One region of the Arthrobacter sp. GmRoot5-12 genome, then DNA from elsewhere that is predicted to be linked to it. Evidence: predicted binding sites of a transcription regulator. Region 1 holds the regulator's gene; each other region holds the start of a gene.
The links. Region 1 encodes Rex, which represses fermentation and respiration genes when NADH is low (regulators of the CRP and FNR family bind a similar motif). Its sites were predicted from a motif close to CTTGTGAANNNNTTCACAAG; they were not measured.

Region 1 (10,112 bases):
TCGGTGTGGATCTGCAGCTGCAGGGCCTCCGACGTCGGCCGTGCCGTCTCCTGCGCGCGGTCCAGTGGGGAGGCGGCCAGGTAGGTGATGCGGGCGCCGCGTTCGGCGCGCTGCCGGAAGTATTCGGCGAGCGTCCGGGCCATCTCCTGCCCCAGTTCGGAGAGGTGGAATTCGGGAAGCCGCCCATAGAGAACGCCCTCGGGGTTATGGACCTCGCCGTGGCGGAGCAGATGGACAGTGGCTTGGGGCATGTTTACCAGTTTCTCAAAGATGGCGTGCGATCCGAAATCTCGGGCCGCTCCTTCTACAAAGAGTAGAACTTAAGTTTTTGAAGAAATGTTCCGTGGACGGGAACAAAACATGCAAATGCATGTTTATACTGGATGCAGCAAGTTAGTTGAGGCTTCAACAGATGAAGGTTCAACGGCAGGACCTCAGTACATACACCTTTACAAGGAGCAACATCATGGCACTTCCCGCAGACGTCACCACCGGCACCTGGACCCTGGACAACTCCCACAGCGAGATCGGCTTCACTGTCCGGCACGCCGGCATCAGCAAGGTCCGCGGCCAGTTCAAAGAGGCCGCCGCCACGCTGGACCTGGGCCAGGATGTGGCTGAGTCCAGGATCAACGCCACCATCCAGACCGCCAGCTTCGACTCCGGCGACGCCAACCGCGACGGCCACGTCAAGGGCGAGGACTTCTTCGATGTGGAGAAGTTCCCCGAGATCTCCTTCGTATCCAACGGCCTGGTGGCCAAGGGCAACAGCTACGAGCTCACCGGCGACCTGACCATCAAGGGTGTCACCCGCCCGGTGACTCTGGAAACCGAATTCAACGGTGTTGCCGTTGATCCGTTCGGCAACACCCGCGCCGGCGTCTCCGCCGAGACCACCATCAGCCGCAAGGACTTCGGCCTCACCTGGAACGCCGTCCTGGAAGCCGGCGGCGTGCTGGTCAGCGACAAGGTTGCCATCAACCTTGAACTCGCCTTCATCGCCCCCGCAGCGTAGTTCCGCCCGCCAGGGCACAACCTCGGCACCAGGCCTGCCCGGCCTGGCGCCGGGGTTCCCTGTTTAACGGCAACCACCTGCGCCAATACCCGCTGAATCACCCACAACGCCGCCCGCCGGGGGTACGGTGGACTTAAGCCATGCTGGGGGAAGGCAGAGGACTGATTCCCGGCAGCCTACCCGGATCCCGACCTGCAGAAGGAACGCCATGAGTACTCCTCCCGTCCCGCCCCCGTCGCCCCAAGACCCCAGCAACGACCAGCCGGGGCATGAACAGGCCGGCAGCCCCCAGTCCGGAGACCAGCAGCAGCCCCGCTACGGGCAGAATGCGCCGCAGTATGGCCAGAACGCCCCGCAATATGGGCAGAACGCGCCCCAGTACGGCCAGAACCAGCCGCCGGCAGCGCCGCAGTACGGCCAAAACCAGCCGCAGTATGGCGCCCAGTTCGGGCAGAATGCACCCCAGTACGGCCAGCCGCCCTACGGGCAGTCCCCCTACGGCCAGTACCCGTCGGAGCAGCCGCAGCCGGCCGGAGGCAACGGCGTCCCGCAGCTTGTGAACATCTCGTTCTGGCTGTTGATCGCGTCGGCAGTGATCTTCGTGATCTCCCTGCTGACCGGGCTGACGCAGCTGGATGATCCGGTGTTCCGGCGGACATTCGAGGACCAGATGGCGGCCGGAGGCGCCAGTGGAGTCACTTATGACGACATTAAGGGGGTCATCGCCGGCACCCTGGTGGTGTTCGCGATCATTGGCGTGGCCCTCTACCTGCTGGTGGCCTTCTTCGTCCGAAAGGGCAAGAACTGGGCCCGCATCCTGGGAACGGTCTTCGCTGCACTGTCCGTCTTCGGACTCTTTGGTCCCCCCAGCTTTGCCACCATCGGAACGCTCCTGGGAATTGCGGCCATCGTGCTGCTCTACCTTCCCGCAGCCGCCCCGTACTTCCGGAAGCAGCAGCCTTTCGCCAACCCCTATTCGGGCGGCTTCGGCAACCCGTACGGGCGGTAGCCACTCCGCCCGCTGACACTGCACGCGGCCCGGGATGCATCATTCGCATCCCGGGCCACCTGCTTTAACGGGTCCGCCAAAACTTGGGCCGGGGGAAAACTTCCAGGGAAACCCTAGGCCGTCTGCCCGGGCGTCTGGGCCCGCTGGGCGTGGTAGGCCAGGATTTGGAGTTCAGTGGCCATGTCCACCTTGCGAAGATTGACCCCTTCGGGAACCTGCAGCATCACGGGTGCAAAGCTCAGCACGCTGCGCACGCCTGCCGCCACCACACGGTCGCAAACGCCCTGGGCGACGGCCGCGGGAAGGGCCAGGACCACCATGTTGGCCCCGGTGCGGTGCAGGACGGTCTCCAGGTCTGCCACGTCGCTGACGCGCAGCCATCCCACCTCGTTGCCCACCACCATCTGGTCGGCGTCGAAGATGGCCACCACATCGAACCCGCGCGACTCAAAGCCGCCGTAGCGTGCCAACGCCTTGCCCAAGTTGCCGGCGCCCACAATGGCCACTTTCCAGTCGTGGGTCAGTCCGAGCGCGGCGGCGATGTGGCGGCTGAGGTACTGCACCTCATAACCGACGCCCCTGGTGCCATAGGACCCCACATGGGACAGGTCCTTGCGGAGGGTTGAAGAACTGACGCCGGAGGCTTCTGCCAGGGATTCGGAGGAAACGCGCTCCACGCCCTCGGACAGCAATGTGTTCAGGGCACGGAGGTAGATGGTGAGCCGGGCCACGGCGGCAGGAGGTATCTGCTTGGTCAGTGCGCCCGTGGCATCCGGAAGGTCCGGGACAGACTGGGGCGAAGAACCCAGGGATGTCACCCGCACCTCCCTTGCGTCGCGTTGTGAGTCCACTCTAGGTCCCTGCCGCTCATGCCTTCAAAACCAGGACCATCAGAAACTGCCGCCACTGCCCTACCGGCCCATGGCGCGCTGCAGCACGCGTGCCAGCCGGACCTCGTCGATCTTCCAGAAGTCGCGCTGCACGCCGTCCACCAGGACCACCGGGATCTCTTCGGCGTAGCGCTCCCGCAGTTCAGGCTGGTTGTCCACCAGCTCTTCGCTCCAGGTAAGGCCCAATGAGGCAGTGACCCGGCCGACGGCGTCGCGCGCCTCCTCACAAAGGTGGCAGTCAGCTTTGGTGACCAGGACGACGCGGGGTGTAGCCATGGCTTAACGGTATCGCCGTTCCCGGCGTGAGGCTGACGCCGACGGCGGCGGGCCAGTGGATTGACTAGACTCAACTCCATGCCCCAGGAGAAATACGTCGCCGTAGTCACACGGCCGGTTGCTGCGCCGCAGCCCGGCGAGGCGGCGTTCTTCGATGTGGACAACACCCTGATGCGGGGTGCCAGCCTGTTCCATGTGGCCCGCAAGATGCACCAGCGGGGAGCCTTCACCCTGAGGCAGGCGGCGGGTATGGCCTGGAAGCAGTTCAAGTTTGTGGCCCGCGGCGAGAACATGGACGATGTCCATGCCGTCCGGGACTCGGCCCTGACCCTGGCCGTGGGCATCAGTGTGGATGACATCAAGGCGCTGGGCGAAGAAGTCTATGACGAGATGATCGCGTCCCGGATCTGGCCCGGCACCAAAGCGCTGGCGCAACAGCACCTGAGGGTGGGCCGCCGCGTCTGGCTGGTGACAGCCACCCCCATCGAAGTGGCCACCGTAATCTCCACCCGGCTGGGACTGACCGGAGCCCTGGGGACCGTGGGGGAGGTCTCGGACGGCCTGTACACCGGGCGGCTGGTGGGAGACATCCTGCACGGCTCGGCCAAGGCCGTGGCCGTGCAGGCCATCGCCGATGATGAGGGCCTGGACCTCAAGCGCTGCTGGGCCTACAGCGACTCCTACAACGACGTCCCGCTGCTGTCGCTGGTGGGCCATCCGGTGGCCATCAATCCGGACGCCAGGCTGCGCCGCCACGCCCGCGACCGCAACTGGCCGGTTTACGATTTCCGCGCAGGCCGCCGTGCCGCGACATTGGGACTCAAGGCGGCCACCTTCGGCGGGGCTATCTACGGCCTCTGGAAGGGCTTCGCCCGCATCCGCGGCCCGCGGGCATAATTCTTACCTCTTGCAGGCATAAACGAAATGCCCGCCGCCTTGGAAGGCGACGGGCATTTCCACGCTGCTTGAAGTATCGCTACTTCTTGTTGCGGCGCTGGTGACGGGTCTTGCGAAGCAGCTTGCGGTGCTTCTTCTTGGCCATACGCTTGCGACGCTTCTTAATAACTGAACCCACGAAAGTTCCTTACAAACTAGATGCAGTACCTGTCTGATGGAGAATGTCCGTGGACAAAGCTACGAACTGAACAACTGACAGATTCTTACAATGACGTAAAACGTTCCTTAACAGGGTACCGCTTATCGGGAGCCGCTCAGGACAGGCAGCCTCAGGCGGTTTCGGTGTGGCCTTCCACGACAGCACCCCTGAGGTACTGTTCGACGGCGTTTTCGGGGACCCGGTAGGAGCGGCCGAAGCGCACCGCCGGCATTTCGCCGGAGTGGACCAGCCGGTAAACAGTCATTTTGGAGACCCGCATGACCTCGGCTACTTCAGCCACGGTCAGGAACTTCGCGTTGGAGAAGTTCTGTTCTGCCGACATTTCCCTATTTTCCTTTGCTGACGGATGGACAACAGTGACCCCAGGTACGTGCCAATGCGGTGTTACGATGCTGAGCCATCCACCAACCACCTAAAAAGATACTCTAGATGTTCATGTGGCAGATGTGAAAGTAGTGCTTCCCCTATTTCAGCCCCTAATCTGACTGCCGCCGCTTCCGTGCCGATGCCGCCAGCTGCTCAAGGACGGACGCGGAAACGTCCCAGTCCATGCACGCATCCGTGACGCTTTGCCCGTACACCAGCTCCGCGCGTCCGGCCGCGTGCTCGGCAACATCCAGGTTTTGCGCGCCGCCCACCAGGAAGCTTTCCAGCATCACGCCGGCCACGGCCCGCGCGGCAGCCCCGCCCTGCTCCAGCTGGGCGCCAATCTCCAGGGCCACCTCAGCCTGCCGGTGGTGGCTCTTGCCGCTGTTGGCATGGCTGGCATCCACGATCAGCCGCGGGTTCAGCCCCTTGCCTGCCAGTTCACCGGAGGCGCGTTCCACATCGGCCGCTGAGTAGTTGGGTCCCTTGCGGCCGCCGCGCAGTATCACGTGGGTGTCCGGGTTTCCAGCCGTTGCCACCAGCGCAGCCCGGCCGTCGCCGTCGATCCCCAGGAAGGCCTGCGCCGCCGCCGCGGCACCGCATGCATCGATGGCCACCTGGAGGCCGCCGTCGGTCCCGTTCTTGAAGCCGATGGGCATGGACAGCCCGGACGCGAGCTGGCGGTGGATCTGGCTCTCGGTGGTGCGGGCACCGATGGCACCCCACGAGATCAGGTCCGCCATGTACTGGGGGCTGATCGGTTCCAGGAACTCCGTTGCCGTGGGGAGGCCCAGCGCGGTGACCTGCTGCAGGAACAGCCGGGCGGTGCGGAGGCCGGTGACCATGTCATGGGTGCCGTCCAGCCGTGGATCGTTGATCAGGCCCTTCCAGCCCACGGTGGTGCGCGGCTTTTCGAAGTACGTCCGCATGACGATCAGCAGGTCTTCCTTGTGCTTCTCCGCCTGGCTGACCAGCCGGCGGGCGTATTCCAGCCCTGCCTTGGGGTCGTGGATGGAGCAGGGACCCACGATGACCAGCAGGCGGTCGTCCACGCCGTCCATGATGGCGCGCACTTCATCGCGGCCGCGTTCGACGACGGCAGCGGCCCGGGCGTCCAGCGGCAGTTCCGCGAGGAGGTCGGAAGGAGTGGGCAGCGGAGTGAACTCGCTGACGCGCAGGTTGGACGTGGACTTGGTGTCGCTGGCGCGCTGGTTTGAGGTGGTTTGTGCCGGTGCTGTTGCGGTGCTCATGTTCGGGTCCTGTTCCAGATGGGAAGCGGGCCCGGATTTCAGAACCCGCCGGAGAAACGGCGAAGGGCAGAGAATAATCTCTGCCCTGTTGGCTCTGAAGGAATGCTGGATGCGTGTCAGTTAGACGCGGGCCCCTCCAGAGCCAACGAAAAATACGCATACCAACGGTTAGTCATGGAAAAGACCATAAACCCGGGCCGCCGCGGGAGCAAAATCAGCTTCCGTCACATTCCATCCCGGGCTTGTTCGCGGATCCGGACGCACAAGGTGCGGATCCGCGAACAAGCTTAGGCTTTACCGGCCCGCTGCCCGGGCTCAGCCGAGGAGTTTGCGGAGGTACTGGAGCTGCCGGATCCAGTGATGTTCCTGGCCGCCTTCATGGTTGTTGAACCGGTACACCTCGACCTCCTTGTCCGCCCCGCTGGCGGAGGAGGCGCCCGATCCGGAACCGTAGGCGTTGAAGCTGGCGAAAACGGTGGACGGCGGGCAGATGTCGTCCATCAGCGCCGCGGAGTACAGTGCCGGGGCGGTGGCGCGGCCGGCCAGGTTGACGCCGTCGAAGTAGTTGAGGACGGCAAGGGTGGACTCATAGCGGTCCCGGTGGCGTGCCAGGAACTGGGCAATCTCCGGGTACGGCCCGCGCGGGGTGATGTCGATGGCGCGGGGAAAGTCCTGGAGGAAGGGGACGTCGGGCAGCGCGGCGATGACGCCGTCGAGCCGTCCCGCGGTAAGCCCTGCCGTGGCCACCACCAGGCCGCCGCCCTGGCTGACTCCGGCCAGCACCACCTTGGACGGATCGACCGCGGGGTGGGCCTGGGCCGCCTCCACCGCCCGGAAGGCATCCACGTAGACCCGGCGGTAGTAGTAGTCCTCCCGGGCCGCGATGCCCCGGGTCATCAGGCCTGCGTGCGCCACATCCCCCGCCGAGGGGTGGGGATCCGCGGTGTGGCCCAGGGTGCCGCCGTACCCCTGGCCGCGGGTGTCCATGATGAAGTGCGCGTACCCGGCCTGCGCCCAGCGCGTGTCCTGGTTGACCAGGCCGCGGCCACCGGAATAGCCGATGTAGTTCACCACCACCGGTAGCCGGGCCCCCTCGTCCCGGTTGGCGGGAAGGTGCAGCCAGCCCTTGACCGGTGCCCCGCCGAAGCCGGCGAACGTGACGTCGAAGGTGTCGATCAGTGCCAGGTAGTTCTCCACCGGCTCAAACGCGGGGTTCAACGGGAAGGCACGGGCCTCCGCCAGGGTGGCATCCCAGAACGCATCCAGGTCTTCCGGCGGGGTGACGTCGGAGGTGTAGCTGCGGAGCTGGGCCAGGGGTAGGTCGAAGAGGGGCATCGTTGTCCGTCCTGCTTTCGGTTGTTGGCGCCCCAGCGGGACGCTCCTCTATTTCTAGCGCACGATGACGGCATCCCGCCGCCTGGGCCTGTGGACACCCAGGAGTTCAATTCCTGGCGGCGTTCAGTGTCAGCTCCTGGGGTTCGTACCGTCGAAGGTCCGTTCCGGCGGCGATGATTCCGCGCAGGAGTGGCAGGCCCCCGGTGGCAGCCCCGGCGGCGCGGGCCTGGATGAGCACGTTTCCCAGGGCGGTGGCTTCGACCGGACCGGCGATGACCGGGCGGCCGGTGGCGTTGGCGGTGAGCTGGCAGAGCAGGGTGTTCTGCGAGCCGCCGCCCACCACGTGCACCACGTCCACCTCACGGCCTGCCAGGCGTTCGGCCGTGGTGATGGTCCTGGCATAAGCAGCTGCGAGGCTGTCCATGATGCAGCGGGTGATCGCCGCAGGCTCGTTGGGCAGGACGTCCCCGGTTCGCCGGACTGCTGCCCGGATGCGCTCGGGCATATCGCCCGGGGCGATGAAGTAGGGGTCGTCGGCGTTGACCTGGGGACCGCCGGCAGGCAGGGCTGCGGCAGCGGAGAGCAGCGCGGCCAGGTCAGGCTGGAAACCCTCGCCCGCCCAGGTCCGCTGGCACTCGCTCAGGAGCCAGAGTCCGCCCACGTTGCGCAGGTAGCGGATGGTGCCGTCCACGCCGCGTTCGTTGGTGAAGTTCGCTTCCCGGCTGGCCTCGGTCAGGACGGGCTGCTGCAGCTCCAGCCCCACCAGGGACCAGGTGCCGGAGGAGATGTAGGCAAAGTTTTCGCCCTGCGCTGGGACTGCGGCGACGGCGGACGCAGTGTCGTGCGAACCTACCGCCACCACCGTGGTTTCACGCGGCAGTCCCAGGGCCGCGGCGATGTCCGGCAGGAGGTACCCGTAGGCTTCCCCGGGCTGGATCAGCGGCGGGAACAGGTCCTTCCGCAGCCCGAGCGCGGTGAAGAAATCGGTGGCCCACTCCCCCGCGACGGCATCGAACAGCCCTGTGGTGGAGGCGTTGGTGGCCTCGGTCCGGCGCACCCCGGTGAGCAGGAACGCGATCAGGTCCGGGATCAACAGGGCCTTCAGCCCGGCCAGGTTACGCTCGGCGGCCAGCTGGTAGATGGTGTTGAACTGGAGGAACTGCAGCCCGGTGGTCCGGTAGAGCCGTGCAGGGTCCAGCTTGGCGTGCACCGGCGCGACGGCGGCCCTGCTCCGGTCATCGCGGTAGCTGAAGGGCTGTGCCACCAGCTCGCCGGCCTTGTTCACCAGGCCGTAATCCACGGCCCACGTGTCGATGCCGATGCTGGCAATTGTTTCGCCCTGCGCCGCCGCCGCCGTAGCCGCGGCGCGGAGGCCCGCAAGGACCTCCGCGAACAGGGCGTCGAAGTCCCAGCGCAGGCCGCCGTCGAGCTCCACTACACCGTTGGGGAACCGGTGGACGGTCTCCAGCGATACCCCCGAGTCCGGGGAGACCCGGCCCAGCATGAGCCGCCCGGAGGAGGCACCGATGTCGACGGCGGCAAACACAGCCGCACTCATCGGAGGAAGGCTGCGGCTACTCCGGCGTCCACGGGGATGTGCAGGCCGGTGGTGTGGGACAGTTCGTTGCTGGTGAGGACGGCGGCCGCGTTGGCTACGTGCTCGGGCAGGACTTCACGTTTGAGCAGTGTGCGCTGGGCGTAGTATTCGCCCAGTTTCTCCTCGTCAACGCCATAGACCGCTGCGCGCTTGGCGCCCCAGCCGCCGGCGAAGATGCCGGAGCCGCGGACCACGCCGTCGGGGTTGATGCCGTTGACGCGGATGCCGTGCTCCCCCAGTTCGGCCGCGAGGAGCCGGACCTGGTGGGCCTGGTCTGCTTTGGTGGCGGAGTAGGCGATGTTGTTGGGGCCGGCGAACACGGAGTTCTTGGAGGAGATGTAGATGATGTCCCCGCCCAGGCCCTGGGCGATCATCACCCTGGCGGCGGCCTTGGCCACCAGGAAGGAGCCCTTGGCCATGACGTTGTGCTGCAGGTCCCAGTCTTTTTCGGTGGTTTCCAGCAGCGGCTTGGAGATGGACAGTCCGGCGTTGTTGACTACCAGGTCCACGCCGCCGAAGGCCAGCACGGCGGCGTCGATCGCCGCGGCGACCTGGGCTTCGTCGGTGACGTCGGCCTGGACGCCGACCGCGACATCCGGGCCGCCGAGTTCCTCAGCGACCTTCTGCGCGTTCTCCAGGTTCAGGTCGGCGATGACCACGCACGCGCCTTCCGCGGCGAGGCGCGTGGCGATGGCCTTGCCGATCCCGGATGCCGCGCCGGTCACCAGCGCAATGCGGGTGGCGTGCGACTTGGGCTTGGGCATCCGGGCCAGCTTGGCTTCCTCCAGCGCCCAGTATTCGATCCGGAACTTCTCGGATTCCCCGATGGGTGCGTAGGTGGAGATGGCCTCGGCGCCGCGCATGACGTTGATGGCATTGATGTAGAACTCGCCGGCAACCCGGGCGGTCTGTTTGTTGGCACCGAAGGAGAACATCCCCACGCCGGGCACGAGCACGATGGCCGGGTCGGCGCCGCGCAGCGCCGGCGAATCGGCATCCGCGTGGCGGTCGTAGTAGGCCTGGTAGTCCTCGCGGTAGCCGGCGTGGAGCTCCTGCAGCCGGGCAATCGAATCCTCAATGGAGGCGTCGGCCGGAAGGTCCAGGATCAGCGGCTTGACCTTGGTGCGCAGGAAGTGGTCCGGGCAGGAGGTGCCCAGGGTGCCCAGGCGCGGGTGCTCGGCGGCTTCGAGGAAGTCCAGGACGACGGCGTCGTCACTGAAGTGCCCCAGCTGCGGCTTGTCCGTGGAGGCCAGGCCG
Region 2 (10,112 bases), 1.0 Mb from region 1:
GGCCGGCATTGACGGCCAGGACGGTGCTGTGGAGCCCGTCAGCGGAAAGCGAGTAGGTGACGCTGAGGTCCAGGTCGGCCGGGTACTCCGGGCCTGACGGGATGCGGCAGCCCAGGACCGCCCGGTCCGCGGCCGCCTCCAGCACCTTCCACGCCTGATGGATGGCCAGGCCGTGCAGCGCGGCGCCGCGTTCGGGTTCGTTGACGGCGGCCGTGTACGGTTTCCCGGCATAGGTGTAGGTGCCGTCGGCCAGCCGGTTGGGCCAGGGCGCGCAGATGACGCCGCGGTAGTCAGGCACGGGGCCTTCGGGCCCGAAGCCCACCACCAGGTCCCGGTTCCCGTGGCGCAGTTCGCGGAGCGCCCCGCCGCGCCGGGTGACGACGGCGGAGTAGGGTCCGTGGGCGAGGTGGATCTCGGTGCCGGGCATGGATTCCCCCAGGTTCTGATTGTGTTAGCGCTCACCAGCGTACCCCACCCCGGCCCTTGGCGGGTGGCTAAAGTTGGCCCCATGGACACCGCCGCCGACCAGGAGCTCATCGCCGCCGTCAAAGGCGCGCTCCGGGAACTCGCCAACCCGGAGCGTGCCACCGGCGCCCAGGCCTACATGAGGTCAGCGATTCCCTCGCTGGGCGTCCGGGTTCCGGACGTGCGGCGGATCGCGGCCCGGGCTGCGGCTGACTTTCCGCCCGCCTCTGCCGGGCAACTGCGCGCCACGGTACTGGAGCTCTGGCGCACCTCCACCTTCCGGGAGGAACGGTATGCGGCCATAGACCTGACCGGGCACCGGCTGGTGGCCCGGGACCTGGACATGCTGCCCGTCTACGAGGAGATCATCCGCACCGGCGCCTGGTGGGATTTCGCGGATGGCGTGTCCGGCCGGATCTGCGGGCTGCTGCAGGCGCACCGGGCCCCGGTGTCGGCAACCCTGAGGCTGTGGAGCCACGACCCCGAGCTTTGGATCCGCAGGGCCTCCATCACGTCGCAACTGCGTGCGAAGAAGGACACTGACACCGCGTTGCTGGCGGCCGTCATTGAGCCGAACCTGGCGGACCGGGAGTTCTTCATCCGGAAGGCGATCGGCTGGGCCCTGCGCGAATATGGCAAGACGGCGCCGGAGTGGGTGGAAGCCTTCGTCGCCCGGCAGGGACCCGCCATGAGCGCGTTGTCACGCAGGGAGGCCCTGCGCGGGATCGCCGCCGTACCGGCGCCGCAGTAGTGCGCCTGGCAGATGGGCGTACGGCTAGATCACGGGACGTTCGACGACGGGCTCGTGCGTTTTGCGGAACAGCCTGCGGGTGCCGGGGTCCCAGAAGATCAGGTACAGGGCGAACAGGAGAGCCGTCAGCGCCGCGGCGATCCGTGCCAGGGCAAGGGCGAAGCCCAGATCCTGGGTCTGCAGGTAGGGGAAGACGTCCAGCTGGTCCGAAATGGCGTAGATCATGAAGAACGACACCACGAAGTACAGGGCCTTGACCTGCCAGTCGTTGCGGATCCCGGTCACGGCGAAGAGCGGGATCAGCCAGACGACATACCAGGACTGGATGATGGGGGCCAGCAGCACCACGGCGGCGAAACCGAGGGCCAGCCGGCGCATCAGCCGGTCGTAGTCCCCCTTGAGGATCTGCCAGGCGACGATGCCCACGGCAAGCAGCTTCCCGGCGTCGAACACCCAGCCCGCCGGCACCGACCCGTCCAGGCCGAACGCGTTGGCCAGCGATCCCACCACCATGCCGATCAGCCCCACCGGGGCATACCAGATGGAGATGCTGCCGGGAGCGGACAGCCCGTTGATCCAGCCGAAGCCGAATCCGTTGACCAGGCTCATCGCGGCCAGGAGCGCGAGGCTGATGCCGGCCGTCAACGCCCAGAAGGCAGCCTTCCGCAGCCAGCCAGCATTCTTCCCTGCCCAGAGGAGGCCGATGAACGGCAGGAAAACGATGGTGATGGGCTTGACGGCGATGGACAGGGTCACGATCACAATGCCGAGGATTTCCCGGCGGGTGGCGGAGTAGTACAGCCCCGCCAGGGCCAGCCCGATCATCAGGGAGTCGTTGTGCACGCTGGCGATGAAGTTGGTCAGGAAAAGCGGGTTCGCCACGGTCAGCCAGAGGGCACGGTGCGGGTTGACGCCGTGAAGTTCCGCGAGCCGGGGCACGTAGATGACGCACAGGACCACGCCGGCCACCGCCACCAGCCGGAACAGCATGACGCAGGCCTCCGGCTGGACGTTGGTGGCCCAGACGACAAATTGTTCAATCCACAGGAACAGCTGGCCGTAGGGAACCGGGGCTTCGGTCCACATCTTGTCCGCGCCGAGCTGGAAGTAGTTGGACAGGGCGGAGATGCCGTTTTCGTAGGGGTTGAAGCCCTCCACCATCAGCCGCCCCTGCCCGATATAGGCGTAGACGTCACGGCTGAAGAGCGGCACGCTGAACATCATGGGAAGCCCCCACGCCGCCAGCGCGGCCAGGGTGGCCCGCCGCGCCTGCGGTCCCCACACCCGGACCTTCTGGCCAAGGCGCAGCCAGGCGCGCACCAGCAGCATGCCCCCCACCGCCACCAGGACGATGGACAGGGCCACGCCGGGGGCTTCAGTGCGCATCCAGATAAACAGGGGCATGCGGCGCAGTTCCGATACCGGGGCCAGCCAGCCCACGCCGAAGGATCCGAACAGCATGAACACGGACCCCAGGAAACCGACAAGCAGTGGCGAGCGCGGATTGTCCACCTCGGCACTGCCCGTTCCAGCACTGCCGGCCGCCGCCATCTCCCCCGTTGCGGGCACAGGCGCCGTCATCTCAGGATTGTCCAATCTTCTTGCGTTTCCGCGGTTTGCCCGGCGCGCCGCACGGGCCGGCCAGGACATGGTTCAGGGCGGAAGGGCGACCCGCCGCGTACCCGAAATCCTAGCATCGGCAGGGGGTCCGGGAGTGTAACGGTAGGCTGGTCCGGTGCCTATATCTAACGAACGAATCGTCTGGATCGACTGCGAAATGACCGGTCTGGACATCAAGAACGACGCCCTCATCGAGGTGGCAGCCCTGGTCACCGATTCGGAACTGAACATCCTGGGTGACGGCGTTGACGTGGTCATCAAACCCGACGACGCCGCGGTTGCACAGATGTCCGACTTCGTCCGGGACATGCACACCAAGTCGGGGCTGCTGGCGGAACTTCCGCACGGCAAGACGATGGCAGAAGCCGAGGCCGCGGTAATGGAGTACATCTCCGCCTGGGTTCCGGATCCACGCAAGGCGCCGCTGGGCGGCAACTCGGTGGGCACGGACCGCGTGTTCCTGTCGCGGGACATGCCCGCCGTGGTGGAACATCTCCACTACCGGGTCATCGACGTCAGCACCATCAAGGAGTTGTCGCGCCGCTGGTACGCGCGTGCCTACTTCCAGTCACCGGCCAAAAAGGGTGGACACCGCGCACTCGGGGACATCAAGGATTCGATCGATGAACTGCGGTACTACCGCGAAGCCGTCTTCGTCCCCGCGCCCGGACCTGACAGCGCCACCGCCCAGAAGATCGCCCAGGGGATCACCACCGGCGGGTCCGCCGGGCAGTCCGGGGAGTAATCTGCGCCACGTTTCGGTGAAATTTGGCGAAAATCGCTAAAAGTGGACAAAGCACCCCTTCCGAACAGGTAAGCTATTTGAGTTGCGTTTCCAGGGAGCCGCTAAGGCGGATTTCACTTGAAGCACATGGTGGGCGTAGCTCAGTTGGCAGAGCGCCTGGTTGTGGTCCAGGAGGTCGCGGGTTCAACCCCCGTCGCTCACCCTCACGGGGCGGCACATGCAGCCGTCAACATGGGAGGCCGCACCGGATATCCGGTGCGGCCTCCTTTGTTGTGCCCCACCGGGGGTACGCGCAGGAAAACCGGGGACACCGCGAAAGCCGAGGGACAACTGATATGACCGTTCTGCCAATCACCATCTGGGGCGAGCCTGTCCTGCACCGGCGCGCGGCCGAGGTGGAGGTTTTCGACGACGAACTGCGCACCCTCATTGCCGACATGTTCGAAACCAACGAAGCCGCGCATGGCGTGGGCCTCGCCGCCCCGCAGATCGGCGTGGGCAAGAGAATCTTCGTTTACAAGTACGCCAACGACGATGGCGCTCCCCCAAGCGGTGTACTGGTGAATCCCGTGCTGACACTGTCCAAGGTCTCCGGCGCGGCGCCCGACCCCGACGAGGAGGAGGAGGGCTGCCTTTCCTTCCCCGGTGAGCAGTATCCGCTCAAGCGGGCCGAATGGGCCCGGGTGGAGGGGTTCGACGGCTTTGGAAACCCGGTGAAGTTTGAGGCAACGGGCTGGTTCGCCCGGGTAATCCAGCACGAATACGACCACCTGGACGGAAAGCTGTATGTCAACCGGCTGATTGACCGCTATTCCCGCAAAGCCAGGAAGCAGGCGAAGAAAAACGGGTGGGGCGTGCCGGGGTTGACGTGGATGCCCGGCGTGGACCCGGATCCGTTCGGCCACTGACAAGTTCGGCCACTCATCCCTTCCGGGCAGGTCCCCGTCAGCGGGCAGTGATGGTTTCCTGCCGGGGGCAGGAGCCGAGGACACGCTTCATGCCGTCCTTCTCGGCAGCCGTCACCCACAGGCCGTAGGCGGCCTTCACAGAGATCTGGCGGGCCACGTAATGGCAGCGCAGTGCGGTGTTCTTCGGCAGCCACGTGGCGGCGTCCGCTGCGCTCTTCTGCTGGTTGGCAGCGCCGTCCGCGGCAATCAGGTTCAGGGGGTCGTTGGCCAGGCTCTGGCGTTCCTTGGGCGCCAGGCCCTGGGCCCCCTTCTGCCAGGCATCCCCGAGCGCCACCACATGGTCGATCTGGACAGCCCGGCTGCTGTCTGAACCGCGCTGGAAGTCCACGTCCTGGCCTGTATAGGGTTCCCGGAAGTGACCGGCCGTTACCTTGCAGGTGGAGCCTTCGGCGAACACCACGCCGGCAAGGTCCCGTCGCAGGATGTCATTGCGGGTATCGCAGCCGTTCCTGTCGACATCCAGCCACGCCGGGCCGAAGGCCTCGCGGCTGTAGCCGGTGTTCGGTGCCCGGCCCTTCACGGCGAGGCCGTCGAGTGCAGAGAGGGCACTGCCCGCCGGTACAGGGTTTGGTTCCTGCACCGGTTTCATCCACGCGGCATCGAAGACCGGCGCCTCGGTCGGGCCCTCCGGCGCCGGCCCTGCGGCTGCAAACTGTCCTGCGGTGAAGAACCACGACAGGGCAGCGACAATGCATACTGCGGCCGTTGCCAGCAGCGCCCAGGCCTGCCGGGAACGGCGGCGTGCGCGGCGGTAGGCAGCCCAGTGGACGGTCAAGGCGTCGACGCCGGAAGGGGAAAGTCAGGCACCCCAAGAGCCTAGGACAAAGGGCACCCCAAGCCGGTGATATCCACACTGTTGAGGACGAGTGATGGCTCACACGGCCGGCGCGGCCGCCTTTGGGCTACTGCTCCCTGGTGACCCTTCGAAGGTCTTCCTCGGCAATGGCCAGCAGTCCCTCGAGCTGGCGCACGCGGTCTTGGCTGACATCCCCGGCCGCGTGTGCGGCGCGGGCGCGTTCAAGCAGCCGTACGGCTTCCTTGTGGTTCGCCTTGGCCACGTCCAGGGCGTGTTCGAGGGTGGTGTCGTGCTGAAGAGTCGATTCGTTGTCCATGCCACCAGTGTGGTCCCCTTTCCCGGCTGATTCCAGAGAACCAGCCGGGAATTCGCTGGACGTGGCGGACAGGGTCAGACCGCGATGGCGGCCAGGGCGGCGGCGCTTTCCTTGGCGGGGAACGACGGCGGGTTCACGCCGGCCATTTCCTCCATAACGCGCACCACCTGGCAGCTGTAGCCAAATTCGTTGTCGTACCAGACGTAGAGGACCAGGTTCTTGTCCGTGGAGACCGTAGCGAGTCCATCAACAATGCCGGCGCGGCGGGAGCCGACAAAGTCGGTGGAGACAACCTCGGGTGAGTCGATGTAGTCGATCTGCTTGCGGAGGTCCGAGTGCAGCGACATTTCACGGAGGTAGTTGTTGACCTCGTCCTTGGTGGTGCCGTTTTCCAGGCTGAGGTTCAGGATGGCCAGCGATACGTCCGGGGTGGGGACGCGGATGGAGCTGCCCGTCAGCTTTCCGAGCAGTTCGGGCAGGGCTTTGGCCACTGCCTTGGCGGCGCCGGTTTCGGTGATGACCATGTTCAGGGCTGCAGAGCGGCCGCGGCGGTCGCCCTTGTGGAAGTTGTCGATCAGGTTCTGGTCGTTGGTGAAGGAGTGGACGGTTTCCACGTGCCCGTGCACCACGCCGAACTTGTCGTTGATGGCCTTCAGCACGGGGGTGATGGCGTTGGTGGTGCAGGACGCCGCGGAGACGATCCGGTCCGAGTCTGTGATGTCCCGGTGGTTGATGCCGTGGACGATGTTCTTCAGCTCTCCCTTGCCCGGTGCGGTCAGGAGGACCCGCGCCACGCCCTTGCTCTGCAGGTGCTGGGAAAGTCCCTCGGCGTCGCGCCAGCGGCCGGTGTTATCCACCACCAGGGCATCCTTGATGCCGTAGGCGGTGTAATCGATGGTGGCGGGGTCGTTGGAGTAGATGACCTGGATCTGCACGCCGTTGGCGGTGATGGTGTTGGCGTCCTCGTCGATCCGGATGGTGCCCTCGAAGGACCCGTGGACGGAGTCGCGGCGCAGCAGGCTGGCGCGCTTGGAGAGGTCGTTGTCGGAGCCGCGGCGCACCACGATGGCGCGCAGGCGCAGTCCGTGGCCGCCACCGGCCTTTTCGATGAGGAGGCGGGCCAGGAGCCGGCCGATGCGGCCAAAGCCGTAGAGCACGACGTCGGTGCTGGTGCGGTCATCGCCGCCCCGCTTGCCAACGATTTCGGCGAGCTCAGCGCGGAGGAACTCCTCCAGGGTGGCGCCGTTGCCTTCTTCCTTGAACTTCTGGTTCAGGCGGGCGATGTCGATCGCGGCAGCGCCCAGCTCCAGTCCGGCCAGCGTGTTCAGCAGGGGCGCGGTGTCCTCGAGGAGCAGTTCGTCCTTGCTCATCCGGCGTGCAAAGCGGTGCGCCTTGAGGATGTTCATGGTGGACTTGTTGATCAGGCTCCGGCCGTGGATGCTGGTGACCACGTTGTTTTCGCGGTACAGCCTGCCGATCACCGGGATCATGGCCTCGGCGAGGGCCTCCCGGCCCATCCACGTATCAAGACAAGAATCAGACGTCTGGCTCACAGAAATACCTTCCTCGGTTCAGCCGTGTACGTCCTCGTACACAGATGTAGGCCACCTGATGATGTCCAGGGGCACCCGCGCCTGCAGGGATGGCCCCCAGGCGCCTGGATCGCGTGCAAAGAAAAACCGCCGGTTGCGAACGCAACTTTCGGCGGTAGAACTCCTGCGTCCGGGATCCATTCTAATTTGGCCCGCCGCCGGGAACACGCTTGCGCTGCGTGAAATCACTCACATGGCCGGGATGCCCCGCAGCCGTGGTGTTGCCGGACTCAGTTGTGGACGGCTGAGTAGAGGTTCAGGCTGGCGGAAAAGACAAGCCAGGAAAAGTACGGCAGCACCAGGAGGCCGGCGGCGGCGTCCACCGGCCCGAAGCGCAGGATCAGGAATACCAAGGTTCCGGCGAGTGCGCAGATAACCCCGAACGCAGCCCAGAGGGCGGCAGCTCCGAGCATTGGGTACAGGGCAAAAAAGGCCGCCGGCCACGCCGCGTTGAGCAGCAGCTGGACAATGTAGCCTGCACGGGTGCTCCCGGTCAGGCCGCCCTTGCGCCAGACCAGCCACGCGGCTGCCGCCACGCCGGTGTACAGCGCCATCCAGGTGCTCCGGAACATCCACGGCGGCGGCATCCACGGCGCCTTCACCGAACCGGCGTACCACCCGTTGGAATTCAGGATGATGGGAACCGAAGCGATGACCCACGCCGCGGCGGACAGCGCCAGGAACCCGCCAAGCGCAATGACCTGGGAACGGATGCCGGGGACGCCGGCCCGGGCGGCGGGACGGGGATCAGGAATAACGGGCACGGTCCAGCATCCCCAACGCATCGCCCTAGGTCAAACGCGGAATGTGGATGGGACAGCCGGTACGCCGGGTTCTGTTCTCCCCTGCCGTTACCGGAAAGGGAGCGACGGCCATCCATCTACGAGTACCGTTGCCGGCACCCTCCAGCGGCCTACCCGGACACTCGGGCGGGCAGCCCTCGAACGTGTCCTGTCTGGCCTTGCTCCGGGTGGGGTTTACCTAGCCTTCCCGGTCACCCGGGAAGCTGGTGGTCTCTTACACCACCGTTTCACCCTTACCTGCCCTTCCCGGCCAAAGCCGGCAATGCAGGCGGTCTGTTTTCTGTGGCACTGGCCTGCGGGTTACCCCGAGTGGGCGTTACCCACCACCCTGCCCTGCGGAGCCCGGACGTTCCTCGAGCCACTTGCGTGACGCGCGGCCGCCTGGCTGTCCCATCCGCCGTCCAGTCTACCGGCGCCGCCACCCGCTTTTGCGCCGGTAGGATCGGACGGTGCTGATTCTGCTTCCCCCTTCCGAAGGCAAGACACCCGCGCTCCGGGGACCCGCCGTCGACTGGTCCACGCTCGGCTTTCCGGAATTGAACCCCTACCGCGCCAAGGTCCTCGAAGCGCTGGGAACCGTCAGTGCCCACCAGGACGCCCTCGCCCTGCTGGGCGTGGGCGCATCACTGCGTGAGGACGTGGAACGCAATACGCGCCTGGGCGCCGAGCCGGCAGCGCCCGCACACAGCATCTATTCCGGCGTCCTGTACGACGCCCTTGGCTATCGGAGCCTGACACCGGCCCAGCGGCGCAAGGCGGACGCGTCCGTCCTGGTGATCTCGGCCCTGTGGGGTGCCCTTCGCTTCGGCGACAGCGTCCCCGCCTACCGGCTCTCCATGGGCACGGCACTGCCCGACGTCGGCAGGCTGGCCCCGTTCTGGAAGACGCAGCTTGGCGAAACCCTGGGCAGCGCCGCCCGGGGGCACCTGGTGGTGGACTGCCGGTCCAGCACCTATGCAGCCGCCTGCGCACCGCCGCCGGAGCAGACCGTGGCGGTCAACGTCTTCACCGAAACAGGTGGGGTCCGCAAAGTGGTGAGCCACTTCGCCAAGCACACCCGGGGGGAACTGGCGCGGCACCTGCTGGTACGCCGCGGTAAAGCCCCGGCGGCGCCGTCGGACCTTTTGAAGGCTGCCCGCGAGAAGTGGGACGCAGAACTGGTGCCGGGCACGGCCCGCAGGCCGCACGCCCTGAACATCATCCTGCCGGGCTGATCCGCCCGGTCAGGACCACTCGTCCGAGCGGACCAGGATGGCGCCGGAGTCCGGGCAGAACACGATGTCGTCCGCGGCCGAAGCCTTGATCTCCGCGAGGTCGCCGGGGCTGAGCTTCATGCCGGAGGCTTCGGAGGTGCCGTGGAACAGCCGGGCCGCGCCCACTCCGCGCTTGGCAAGCGTCTTTTCATAAACCGCCAGCATGCCCGCCTCCAGGCCTGCAGCGAATGCGGCGCGCTGCGCGCGAAGGCCTGCCGCTTCCGTTTCCACCTCCGCGAGGGCCGCGTCAAGCTCGGCCCTGATGGTGGCAAAGGAGCCCTGGATGTCGTCGACAATCTGCTGCTGCGCCGCCTGCCGTTCCCGCAGGCTGTCCAGCCGCTCCATGACCTCCAGCTCCACGTCCTCAAGGTCGGAGCGCCGCTTGTTGAGCGAGGCGATGTCTTTTTGCAGTGCAACCAGGTCCTTGGAAAGGCCGGTGCCGCTGTTGAGCCTGGCCTCGTCGCGTTCGATCCGTGAAGCAACCTGTTCGACGTCGGCTTCCGCCCGCTTAAGCGCGGCCTCGGCATCGTGCACGGCCACCTTGGCTGCTCCCAATTCACCGTTGGCAACAGAGAGCGCGGCTTCGAGGTCCTTGATGCGGGGATCGTTTTCCAGCGTGCGCCGGCGGTTGGTGAGGCCCTTCAACCGGGCGTCCAGCCCCTGCAGTTCAAGCAACTTCAACTGTTCCGCCGGTGCTGCCTTGGCCACTGTTACCTCCGATAAATCCCTTCCGGCCGTAGCCGGGCACCGAACCGGCGCTTCCTAGACTCTAGCGCGTGGCCCCGTTTCCCTGCCTCGACGCA
Region 3 (10,112 bases), 1.7 Mb from region 1:
GCGCTCCGTCACCCTGTCCCTGGTGCCCCTGATGGTGGACGAGACAAAAGTGAACCTCCTGGATACACCGGGCTACCCCGACTTCATTGGTGAGCTGCGGGCGGGGCTGCGCGCCTCCGATGCTGCCCTCTTCATAGTGTCGGCCGTGGACGGAATCGACGCCACCACCACCGCCCTGTGGGGCGAGTGCGCGCACATGCTGCTGCCACGCGCCGTCGTGATCACCCGGCTGGACCACCCGCGGGCAGATTACGACGGCGCCCTGGCCGCCTGCCGCAAAGCGTTCGGCGACGGCGTGCTGCCGCTGTGTGTCCCATTGCCCTCAGCAGAGGAGGCCGCCGGGCCGCTGTCCCTCCTGGGCCTGCTGTCCCGGGAGGTAACGGACTACTCCTCCGGCGAGGCAACCCCTGAAGTCCGGGCCGCCACGCCGGATGAACTCGCGGCTGCCGGGCCTGCCCGGGGCGCACTCATCGAGGGCATCATCGCCGAAAGCGAAGACGAAACGCTGATGGACCGCTACCTGGAAGGCGAGGACATCGACACCGGAGTGCTCGCAGCAGACCTGGAAACCGCCGTCGCACGTGGCTCGTTCTTTCCCGTGCTGCCCACGTCCGCCGTCACCGGGCTGGGGACCGCCGAACTGCTGGACCTGCTGGTCCGCGCCTTTCCGCCGCCAGGGGAGCGCAGCCTGCCGGACACCACCGACCTCGCGGGGGAACCGGCCGGAAGCCTGTCCTGCGATCCGTCCGGCCCCCTCGCCGCCGAGGTGGTGCGCACCTCCAACGATCCCTTCCTGGGCCGCATCTGCCTGGTGCGGGTGTTCAGCGGCACACTCCGGGAAGACTCGCCGGTCCACGTGGGCGGCCACGGCCTGGCCGACCGGGGTCACCAGGACCATGACACCGATGAACGGGTGACCCATATCTACTCACCGCTGGGTGCCACCCTTCGCCCCGTCCCCTTTTGCGTGGCGGGGGACATGTGTGCCCTGGCGAAGCTGGGCAGCGCCGAAACCGGCGACACCATTTCCGCCCGGGAAAGCCCGCTGTTGCTCGCCACGTGGGAAATGCCTGAGCCGCTGCTGCCGGTTGCCGTGGAAGCCGATTCCCGCAGCGACGAGGACGCGCTGGCCCGCAGCCTGGGCCGGATAGCGGCGGGAGACCCCACCTTGCGGGTGGACCGGAACGCCGAAACGCATCAGCTGGTCCTCTGGTGCATGGGCGAAGCGCACGCGGAGGTGGTCTTGGACAGGCTGCGCGAACAGGGAGTGAAACTGCACACCGTGGACGTGGTGACGCCGCTGCGGGAAACCTTTGCCACAGCCGCCTCCGGCCACGGCCGCCATGTCAAGCAGTCCGGCGGACACGGCCAGTACGCCGTGTGCGACATCGAGGTGGAACCGCTGGAGCGCGGCGCGGGGTTCGAGTTCGTGGACAAGACGGTGGGCGGCGTGATCCCGGGAACGTTCATCCCGTCCATTGAGAAGGGCGTCCGGGCCCAAATGGACAAGGGCGTCGCCGCGGGCTTTCCCGTAGTTGACCTGCGGGTCACCCTGGTGGGCGGCAAGGCCCACAGCGTGGATTCGTCGGATGCGGCGTTCCAGGCGGCCGGGGCGCTGGCGCTCCGGGAGGCCGCGGCAGCAGGAAGGATCCAGCTGCTGGAGCCGGTGTCATCCGTCTCCATCACGGTCGCCGATGAACATGTGGGCACAGTGATGAGTGATTTGTCCGGCCGGCGGGGACGCCTCACCGGCACCACCTCTTCCGGTGAGGGCCTCACGGAGATCAGCGCCGAAGTCCCGGACCAGGAACTCCTGCGGTATGCGGTGGAACTGCGGGCGCTGACCGCCGGCACCGGGCGCTTCCGCCGCCAGTACCTGCGCCATGACCCCGTACCCCCGAATTACAGCCCATCCTGAGCCCGCCATGGCAGGAACAGATACAGGGAACGGCCGCCGGTGAACGCCGCAGCACGAAAGATCCAGACCGTATACCTGACGCTGACGTTGGGCAACACCCTTGCGGCGTCGTTCATTTGGGGCATCAATACGCTGTTCCTGCTCGACGCCGGGCTGACCAACCTGGAAGCCTTCGCTGCAAACGCCTTCTTCACTGCCGGGATGGTGCTTTTCGAGGTTCCCACCGGGGTAGTCGCGGACAGCTGGGGGCGCCGGACCTCCTTCCTGCTGGGCACCGTAACCCTGGCAGGATCCACCTACCTCTATTACCTGCTGTGGCAGTTGTCCGCACCGTTCTGGTGGTGGGCCGGGGTGTCGGCGCTGCTGGGGCTTGGCTTCACCTTCTTTTCGGGGGCAGTGGAAGCCTGGCTGGTGGACGCCCTGCACTTCTCCGGTTACGACGGCGGCCTGGAAGCGGTCCTGGGCCGCGGCCAGATGGTTTCCGGGATCGCCATGCTGGCAGGGTCAGTGGCCGGCGGCGTCATCGCGCAGGCAACGAACCTGGGCGTGCCGTTCCTGCTGCGCGTCGCGGTGCTGGTGGCAATGTTCGCGGTGGCCTTCCTGCTCATGCACGACGTCGGCTTCACCCCGGAGCGTTCGGCCCACCCGGTGCAGGCCACGCGGGCTGTCCTGCGCGCCTCGCTGGACGGCGGCCTGCGGAACCCGCCGGTGAGGTACATGATGCTGGCTGCGCCGTTCACCGAGGGCGTGGGATTCTATGTCTTCTATGCCCTCCAGCCTTACCTGCTGCAGCTTTTCGGAGATCCCAGGGCCTACGCCATCGCAGGCCTGGCAGCGGCCATTGTTGCCGGCGCGGACATCCTGGGCGGCTGGCTGGCTCCGCTGGTCCGGAAACTGGTCCGCCGGCGCACCACCGTCCTGATCATTTCAACCATCACCAGCTCGGTGGTCCTGGTGGTGCTCCTGGCCACCAGCATCTTCTGGCTGGCACTGGTGCTCCTGGCACTCTGGGCCGTGGTGGCTTCCGCCGGAACCCCCGTGCGCCAGGCCTACCTGAACGACATGATCGGCTCGAAACAGCGGGCAACCGTCCTGAGCTTCGCCTCGCTCATGGGGTCCAGTGGGGGAGTGGTGGTGCAGCCGGCGCTCGGCAGGGCCGCAGACCTCTACGGCTACCCGGCATCGCTCGCATTGGGCGGCGCGGTGCAGCTGCTGGCGGCACCCTTCATCCTCCTCAGCCGCCGCCGGCGCTCGCCGGCAGATGTTGCTACCGGGCTCGCGGCAGCGCCCTGAGCCGCAAAGACCCGGGCCCCGGACGCGTCGTCCAAGGCCCGGGTCTGCACGGAGCAGCGCCGCGGCCGCGGTAGCCGCTACTTGACGCCCACGGTTTCGCTGGCCGCCGGCGTCGGCTTTTCCTCGGCGGGCGGGGGCGTAGTCTTCAGCTTGAACCGCTTGCCGAGGTCACCACCGCCGCCGCTGCGGTTCTTGTTGAAGATGTCGAAGCCGACGGCGACAAGGAGTACCAGGCCCTTGATGAGCTGCTGGTAATCGGTGCCCAGGCCCAGGATGGACATGCCGTTGTTGAGCACGCCCATGATCAGGCCACCGATCATGGCTCCCGCGACTGTTCCGATGCCACCGGTAACGGCGGCGCCGCCGATGAAGGCCGCGGCGATGGAGTCCAGTTCGAAGCCTGTTCCACCGGCGGGCTGCGCCGAGTTGAGCCGCGCGGTGAAGACCAGGCCTGCCAGTGCGGCGAGCACGCCCATGTTCACGAAGAGCCGGAACGTGACGGCCTTGGTCTTGATGCCTGACAGTTCAGCGGCGTGGAGGTTGCCGCCGATGGCGTACGTGTGCCGCCCGAAGACGCTGTTGCTCATCAGGGCGGTGTAGGCGATCACCAGGACCGCCAGGACCACCAGGACGATCGGCGTGCCGCGGTAGGAGGCCAGCAGGAAGGTGATGATGAGCATGAGCAGCGCCGTGAAGGCGGTTTTGATGACGAACCAGACCAGGGGTTCGCTTTCGAGATCGAACTTCCTGCGGATCCTGCGCTCCTTGAGGGCCTGGATCAGCAGTGCCACCGTAGCGCCGACACCCAGGATGACGGTGAGCCATTCCAGGACGGAGGTGCCGCCGGAGATGTCCGGAAGGAAACCGCCGCCCAGGGCCCGCAGTTCGGCGGGGAAGGGGGTGATCTGCTGGTTCTTGAGGGTGATGAGCGTGAGTCCGCGGAAGATCAGCATGCCCGCCAGCGTGACGATGAAGGCCGGGATCCCCACATAGGCGATCCAGTAGCCCTGCCAGGCGCCCACAAGGGCACCCACCACCAGGCAGGCAGGGATTGCGGCCCACCACGGCCAGCCCCAGTGCACGATCATGACGCCGGCCACCGCGCCGATGAACCCGGCAACGGATCCGACGGAAAGATCAATGTGCCCGGCGATGATCACCATCACCATGCCGATGGCCAGGATGAGGATGTAGCTGTTCTGGACCACCAGGTTGGTGACGTTCTGCGGTTCCAGCAGGATCCCGCCGGTCAGCCCCTGGAACAGCAGGACGATCAGGATCAGGGCAACGAAGATGCCAACCTGGCGGAGGCGGCTGGTGAGGAATCCGAGCGATTCTCGTAAGGCGGACATTTCGCTATTCCTTCTCTTTGGTCATGTAGTGCATCAGGGTCTCCTGGGTGGCCTCGGCGATGGGGACTTCGCCGGTGATGTGGCCGGCGGCGAGGGTGTAGATGCGGTCGCAGATGCCCAGGAGTTCGGGAAGTTCCGAGGAAATGACGATCACGGCTTTTCCTTCGGCCGCCAGTTTGGCGATGATCGTGTAGATCTCGAATTTTGCCCCGACGTCGATCCCGCGGGTGGGTTCATCGAGGATGAGCACGTCCGGGTCGGAGAACATCCATTTGCTGAGCACCACCTTCTGCTGGTTGCCGCCGGAGAGCTTGCCGGTGATGGCGGCCACCGAGGGCGCTTTGATGTTCATGCTCTTCCGGTAGCCGTTGGCCACCACGGTCTCCTGGTTCTTGTCCACGAAGCCGCGTTTGGCGAGCTTGCGCAGCGCTGCAAGGGAGATGTTGCGCTTGATGTCCTCGATGAGGTTCAGGCCGTAGTGCTTGCGGTCCTCGGTGGCGTAGGCGATGCCGTGGCGGATGGCGTCGGAGACGGTGGAGGTGTTGATTTCCTCGCCGTACTTATAGACCTTGCCGGACATTGCGGTGCCGTAGGTTCGGCCGAAGACGCTCATGGCGAGTTCGGTGCGCCCGGCGCCCATCAGCCCGGCAAGTCCCACCACCTCGCCCTTCCTGACATGCAGGTTGGCGTTGCGGACCACCATGCGGCTGTGGTCCTGGGGATGCCGGACGGACCAGTCCTCGATCCGGAGGACTTCCTCACCGATGTTCGGCTCGCGGTCCGGGTACAGGCTCTCCAGGTCGCGGCCCACCATGCCGCGGATGATGCGTTCCTGGGTGATCTGGCCTTCATCGAGCCGGAGGGTCTCAATGGTTTTGCCGTCCCGGATGATGGTGACGGCGTCGGCCACCTTGCGGATTTCATTGAGTTTGTGGCTGATGATGATGCTGGTGACCCCCTGGCCCTTCAGATGGAGGATCAGGTCCAGCAGGTGGCCGGAATCCTCGTCGTTGAGGGCGGCCGTGGGCTCGTCCAGGATGAGCAGCTTCACTTCCTTGGACAGCGCCTTGGCGATCTCCACGAGTTGCTGCTTGCCCACGCTGATGTGCTGGACGGGGGTGACGGGGTTTTCGTCGAGGCCCACGCGGGCCAGCAGCTTTGCTGCCTCCAGGTTGGTCTTGCGCCAGTCCACCCATCCGTTGGTGGCCTGTTCATTGCCAAGGTAGATGTTCTCAGCGATGGAGAGGTACGGGCTCAGCGCCAGTTCCTGGTGGATGATCACGATGCCCCGCTTCTCGCTGTCCGAGATGCTGGAGAAGTTGCAGGGTTCGTTTTCGAAGAGGATTTCCCCTTCGAAGCTGTTGTGTGGATAGACGCCGGACAACACTTTCATGAGCGTTGATTTGCCGGCGCCGTTTTCGCCGCAGATGGCGTGGACCTCTCCACGGTTCACATCGAGGGTGACGTCCTGCAGCGCTTTCACGCCGGGGAAGGTCTTGGTGATTCCTCGCATTTGAAGAATGGGTGTGTTCATCGTCAATTCCCACTGACTGGTCGAAGCTTGGCCGTCCTGCTGCTGCAGGAGGTTGCGGGCGGGGCTGCGGCCGGATGGAGGTCCGGCCACAGCCCCCGGACGCTGACTACTTGACGTCGGCGTCGGTGTAGTAACCCGAGTCGATCAGTTCCTTCTTGTAGTTGTCCTTGGTGATGATCACGGACTTCAGCAGGAAGGCCGGAACAACCTTGACCTTGTTGTTGTAGGTCTTGGTGTCGTTGGTTTCAGGTTCCTGGCCCTTGAGGACGGCGTCGACCATCTTGACGGCCTGTGCGCCGAGCTGGCGGGTGTCCTTAAAGATGGTGGAGTACTGCTCGCCCGCGACGATGGACTTCACGGAGCCCTTTTCGGCGTCCTGGCCGGTGACCACCGGAAGGCTTCCCTTGGCGTAGCCGCCGGTGCTGGTGAGGGCGGAGATGATGCCGATGGACAGGCCGTCGTACGGGGAAAGGACGCCGTTCAGCTTGGTGCCCGAGCTGTAGGCGGAGGTGATGATGTCCTCCATGCGCTTCTGCGCCACGGGTGCCTGCCAGCGAAGGATGGCGGCCTGCTCAAACTTGGTCTGGCCGCTGGGGACCTTCAGGGTGCCGGCATCCATGTAGGGCTTGAGGGTGTCCATGGCGCCGGTCCAGAAGAAGTTGGCGTTGTTGTCGTCCGGGCTTCCGGCGAAAAGTTCGATGTTGAAGGGGCCCTTGCCGTCCACCTTCTTGCCGCTCGCGTCGACCAGCCCCAGGCCGGTCAGCAGCGAGGTGGCCTGCTGGACGCCCACGGTGTAGTTGTCGAACGTGGTGTAGTAGTCCACGTTCGGAGTGCCGTTGATAAGGCGGTCGTAGGCGATGACCTTGACGTTCTGCTCCTTGGCCTTGGCCAGGACGTCGGTCAGGGTGGTGCCGTCGATGGCAGCGATGATCAGGGCCTTGGCGCCCTTGGTCAGCATGTTTTCGATCTGCGAGACCTGCGTGGGGATGTCGTCGTTGGCGAACTGGAGGTCCGTCTTGTAGCCGAGGTCTTTCAGGGACTTCTCAACATTGGCGCCGTCGGCGATCCACCGTTCAGATGTCTGGGTTGGCATCGAGATGCCAACCAGCGAGTCGCTGGGCTTCGCTGCGCCGCTGGATTCGCTGGTTCCGCCACGGGAGCCGCAACCGGTGGCTCCCACGGTCAGGGCGAGGACAAGGGCCACCGCGCCCATGAGTTTTTTGATTCTCACCATAATCTCCTTCCGCGGCAGCATTGCCGCGAAGTGTTGTTGGGCCGGGAAGCAACGGTGCTCCCGGTCCTGGCCACATGGTTGATGTGTCGGTTCAATATAGACTGATTTGTGAACGCTAACAAGAGCCTTCTCCCGGAAACTCCGAAATCTTTCGATGGCGTTGACTTCTTCTTTGTTAGCGTTCACACTTGCTGCAGCACTTAGCTCGACCCTGACCCTACAAAACCGGTAATGAGGCCGCTTGCCTCCCGGATGGAGGCAACCCCATGCCAGATGCGCTATTTACTTCCAGCTCCGACCCCCGCCACGACCACTGCGTGGTCGGCGTGGACTTCGGGACCCTGTCCGGCCGCGCCGTGGTGGTGCGGGTCCGCGACGGCAAGGAGCTTGGGAGCGCCGTCCATGAATATCCCCATGCGGTGGTGACCGGCTCCCTGCCCGGTGACGTGGCGGGCGACGACGGCACGCGGCTTCCCGGCGAATGGGCGCTTCAGGTGCCCAACGACTACCGGGACGTCCTGCGCACCGCCGTTCCTGCCGCGGTGGCTGACGCGGGGATCGACCCGGCCGCCGTCGTCGGCATTGCCACCGACTTCACCGCCTGCACCATGGTGCCCGTGAAGGCCGATGGCACGCCGCTGAACGAATTGCCGGGCTATGCCAACCGCCCGCATGCCTACGTGAAGCTCTGGCGCCACCACGCCGCCCAGGGGCAGGCCGACCGGATCAACCGGCTGGCGGCCGAACGCGGCGAAGACTGGCTTCCGCGGTACGGCGGCCTGATCTCGTCCGAGTGGGAATTCGCCAAAGGCCTGCAGCTGCTGGAAGAGGACCCGGAGGCCTACGCCGAAATGGACCACTGGGTGGAGGCGGCCGACTGGATCGTCTGGCAGCTGTGCGGCCGCTACGTCCGCAACGCCTGCACCGCCGGCTACAAGGGCATCTACCAGGACGGGCGGTACCCCTCGGAGGATTTCCTGGCCGCCCTGAATCCGGACTTCAAGGACTTTGTCAGTTCCAAGCTGGAGCACACGATCGGGCGGCTGGGGGACGCCGCAGGGACCCTGACGGCGGAGGCTGCAGCCTGGACCGGGCTGCCGGAGGGCATCGCCGTGGCCGTGGGAAACGTTGACGCCCACGTCACTGCCCCTGCTGCCAAGGCCGTGGAATCCGGCCAGCTGGTGGCTATCATGGGCACCTCCACCTGCCATGTGATGAACGGCAGCGAACTGCGTGAAGTGCCGGGAATGTGCGGGGCAGTGGACGGCGGCATCGTGCCCGGCCTGTGGGGTTACGAGGCCGGTCAGTCCGGTGTGGGGGACATCTTCGGCTGGTTCACCAGGTACGGCGTCCCGCCCGAATACCATGAGGCTGCCGGGGACGCGGGGCTGGGAATCCACGAGTACCTCACCGGACTGGCGTCGCGGCAGGCCATCGGGGAGCACGGCCTGATCGCGCTCGACTGGCACTCGGGCAACCGCTCGGTGCTGGTGGACCACGAGCTGTCCGGCATCGTGGTGGGCCAGACCCTTGCCACCCGGCCCGAGGACACCTACCGTGCCCTGCTGGAAGCCACGGCCTTCGGAACCCGCACCATCGTGGACGCGTTCCGCGACGCCGGGGTTCCGGTCAGGGAATTCATCGTGGCCGGTGGCCTGCTCAAGAACAGGCTGCTGATGCAGATCTACGCGGACGCCACCGGCCTGCAGCTGTCCACTATCGGCTCGGAGCAGGGCCCGGCCCTGGGATCGGCCATCCACGCCGCCGTGGCCGCGGGTGAATACGCGGACATCCGGGAAGCCGCCGCCGCCATGGGCGCCGAACCCGGCGAGGTCTACACGCCGATCCCGGAAAACGTTGCCGCGTACGAGGAACTGTTCCAGGAATACAAGGCACTGCACGACTACTTTGGCCGCGGCGGCAATGACGTGATGCACCGGCTCAAGGCCATCCAGCGCAAAGCCGCTCGGGCCAGCCTGCCCGGCTCCGCCGCCGAACCTGCCGTGGGGGTCTCCGCATGAGCACCGACACCGGGATCCTGGAAACCATCGCCCGGATCCGGGAGGACGTGTGCGCCCTGCACGCTGAGTTGACGCGCTACGAACTGGTGGTGTGGACCGCAGGCAACGTTTCCGCCCGGGTGCCGGGCACCGACCTCATGGTTATCAAGCCCTCCGGGGTCGCCTACCAGGACCTGACCCCGGAGCAGATGATCGTGACGGACCTGCACGGCATGCCCGTCAGGGGCACCAACGTCGGTGGCGGCGGGACCGTGGACTGGGGCAACCCGCCGCTGTCGCCGTCGTCGGACACCGCAGCGCACGCCTACGTGTACCGGCACATGCCGGAGGTGGGGGGCGTGGTGCACACCCACTCCACCTACGCCACTGCCTGGGCTGCCCGGGGGGAGGCCATTCCGTGCGTGCTGACCATGATGGGCGATGAGTTCGGCGGCTCCATCCCGGTGGGCCCATTCGCGCTGATCGGGGACGACTCGATCGGCCACGGGATCGTGGAGACGCTGAAGAACTCCAATTCACCGGCGGTCCTGATGCAGAACCACGGCCCCTTCACCATCGGCAAGGACGCCCGCTCCGCGGTGAAGGCCGCCGTGATGTGCGAGGAAGTGGCCCGCACCGTCCACATCTCCCGCCAGCTGGGCGAACCGCTGCCCATCGACCAGGGCTCCATCGACTCCCTCTATGCCCGCTACCAGAACGTCTACGGCCAATAAACAACACAGGCCAGTAATCCACGGCGCCGTCATTACACAACTTCCCA

Region 2: a site for Rex is predicted at 7,430-7,449, ahead of AC6JAM_RS17300 (glyceraldehyde-3-phosphate dehydrogenase). Genes of this name have one in related genera too.
Region 3: a site for Rex is predicted at 7,437-7,456, ahead of araB (ribulokinase). Genes of this name have one in related genera too.

The regions. Positions count from the first base shown of each region.
Region 1 covers NZ_AP046056.1:2,743,617-2,753,728, reverse strand. Annotated here, with positions in the region: gene AC6JAM_RS12600 (histidine phosphatase family protein) at 1-251, opposite strand, end outside; gene AC6JAM_RS12595 (YceI family protein) at 467-1,015, shown strand; gene AC6JAM_RS12590 (hypothetical protein) at 1,224-2,024, shown strand; gene AC6JAM_RS12585 (redox-sensing transcriptional repressor Rex) at 2,138-2,842, opposite strand; gene AC6JAM_RS12580 (glutaredoxin family protein) at 2,936-3,190, opposite strand; gene AC6JAM_RS12575 (HAD family hydrolase) at 3,269-4,087, shown strand; gene AC6JAM_RS12570 (30S ribosomal protein bS22) at 4,167-4,265, opposite strand; gene AC6JAM_RS12565 (helix-turn-helix domain-containing protein) at 4,417-4,629, opposite strand; gene AC6JAM_RS12560 (3-deoxy-7-phosphoheptulonate synthase) at 4,784-5,923, opposite strand; gene AC6JAM_RS12555 (acetylxylan esterase) at 6,239-7,258, opposite strand; gene AC6JAM_RS12550 (rhamnulokinase) at 7,365-8,816, opposite strand; gene AC6JAM_RS12545 (bifunctional aldolase/short-chain dehydrogenase) at 8,813-10,112, opposite strand, start outside.
Region 2 covers NZ_AP046056.1:3,739,622-3,749,733, reverse strand. Annotated here, with positions in the region: gene AC6JAM_RS17340 (aldose 1-epimerase family protein) at 1-427, opposite strand, end outside; gene AC6JAM_RS17335 (DNA alkylation repair protein) at 509-1,216, shown strand; gene mptB (polyprenol phosphomannose-dependent alpha 1,6 mannosyltransferase MptB) at 1,241-2,797, opposite strand; gene orn (oligoribonuclease) at 2,952-3,581, shown strand; tRNA gene AC6JAM_RS17320 (tRNA-His) at 3,711-3,783, shown strand; gene def (peptide deformylase) at 3,917-4,489, shown strand; gene AC6JAM_RS17310 (HNH endonuclease family protein) at 4,527-5,324, opposite strand; gene AC6JAM_RS17305 (hypothetical protein) at 5,452-5,661, opposite strand; gene AC6JAM_RS17300 (glyceraldehyde-3-phosphate dehydrogenase) at 5,736-7,214, opposite strand; gene AC6JAM_RS17295 (TspO/MBR family protein) at 7,484-8,017, opposite strand; RNA gene rnpB (RNase P RNA component class A) at 8,062-8,449, opposite strand; gene AC6JAM_RS17285 (YaaA family protein) at 8,506-9,270, shown strand; gene AC6JAM_RS17280 (zinc ribbon domain-containing protein) at 9,280-10,017, opposite strand.
Region 3 covers NZ_AP046056.1:1,080,750-1,090,861, reverse strand. Annotated here, with positions in the region: gene AC6JAM_RS04870 (elongation factor G-like protein EF-G2) at 1-1,918, shown strand, start outside; gene AC6JAM_RS04865 (MFS transporter) at 1,958-3,211, shown strand; gene mmsB (multiple monosaccharide ABC transporter permease) at 3,289-4,563, opposite strand; gene mmsA (multiple monosaccharide ABC transporter ATP-binding protein) at 4,568-6,097, opposite strand; gene chvE (multiple monosaccharide ABC transporter substrate-binding protein) at 6,204-7,331, opposite strand; gene araB (ribulokinase) at 7,598-9,352, shown strand; gene AC6JAM_RS04840 (L-ribulose-5-phosphate 4-epimerase) at 9,349-10,065, shown strand.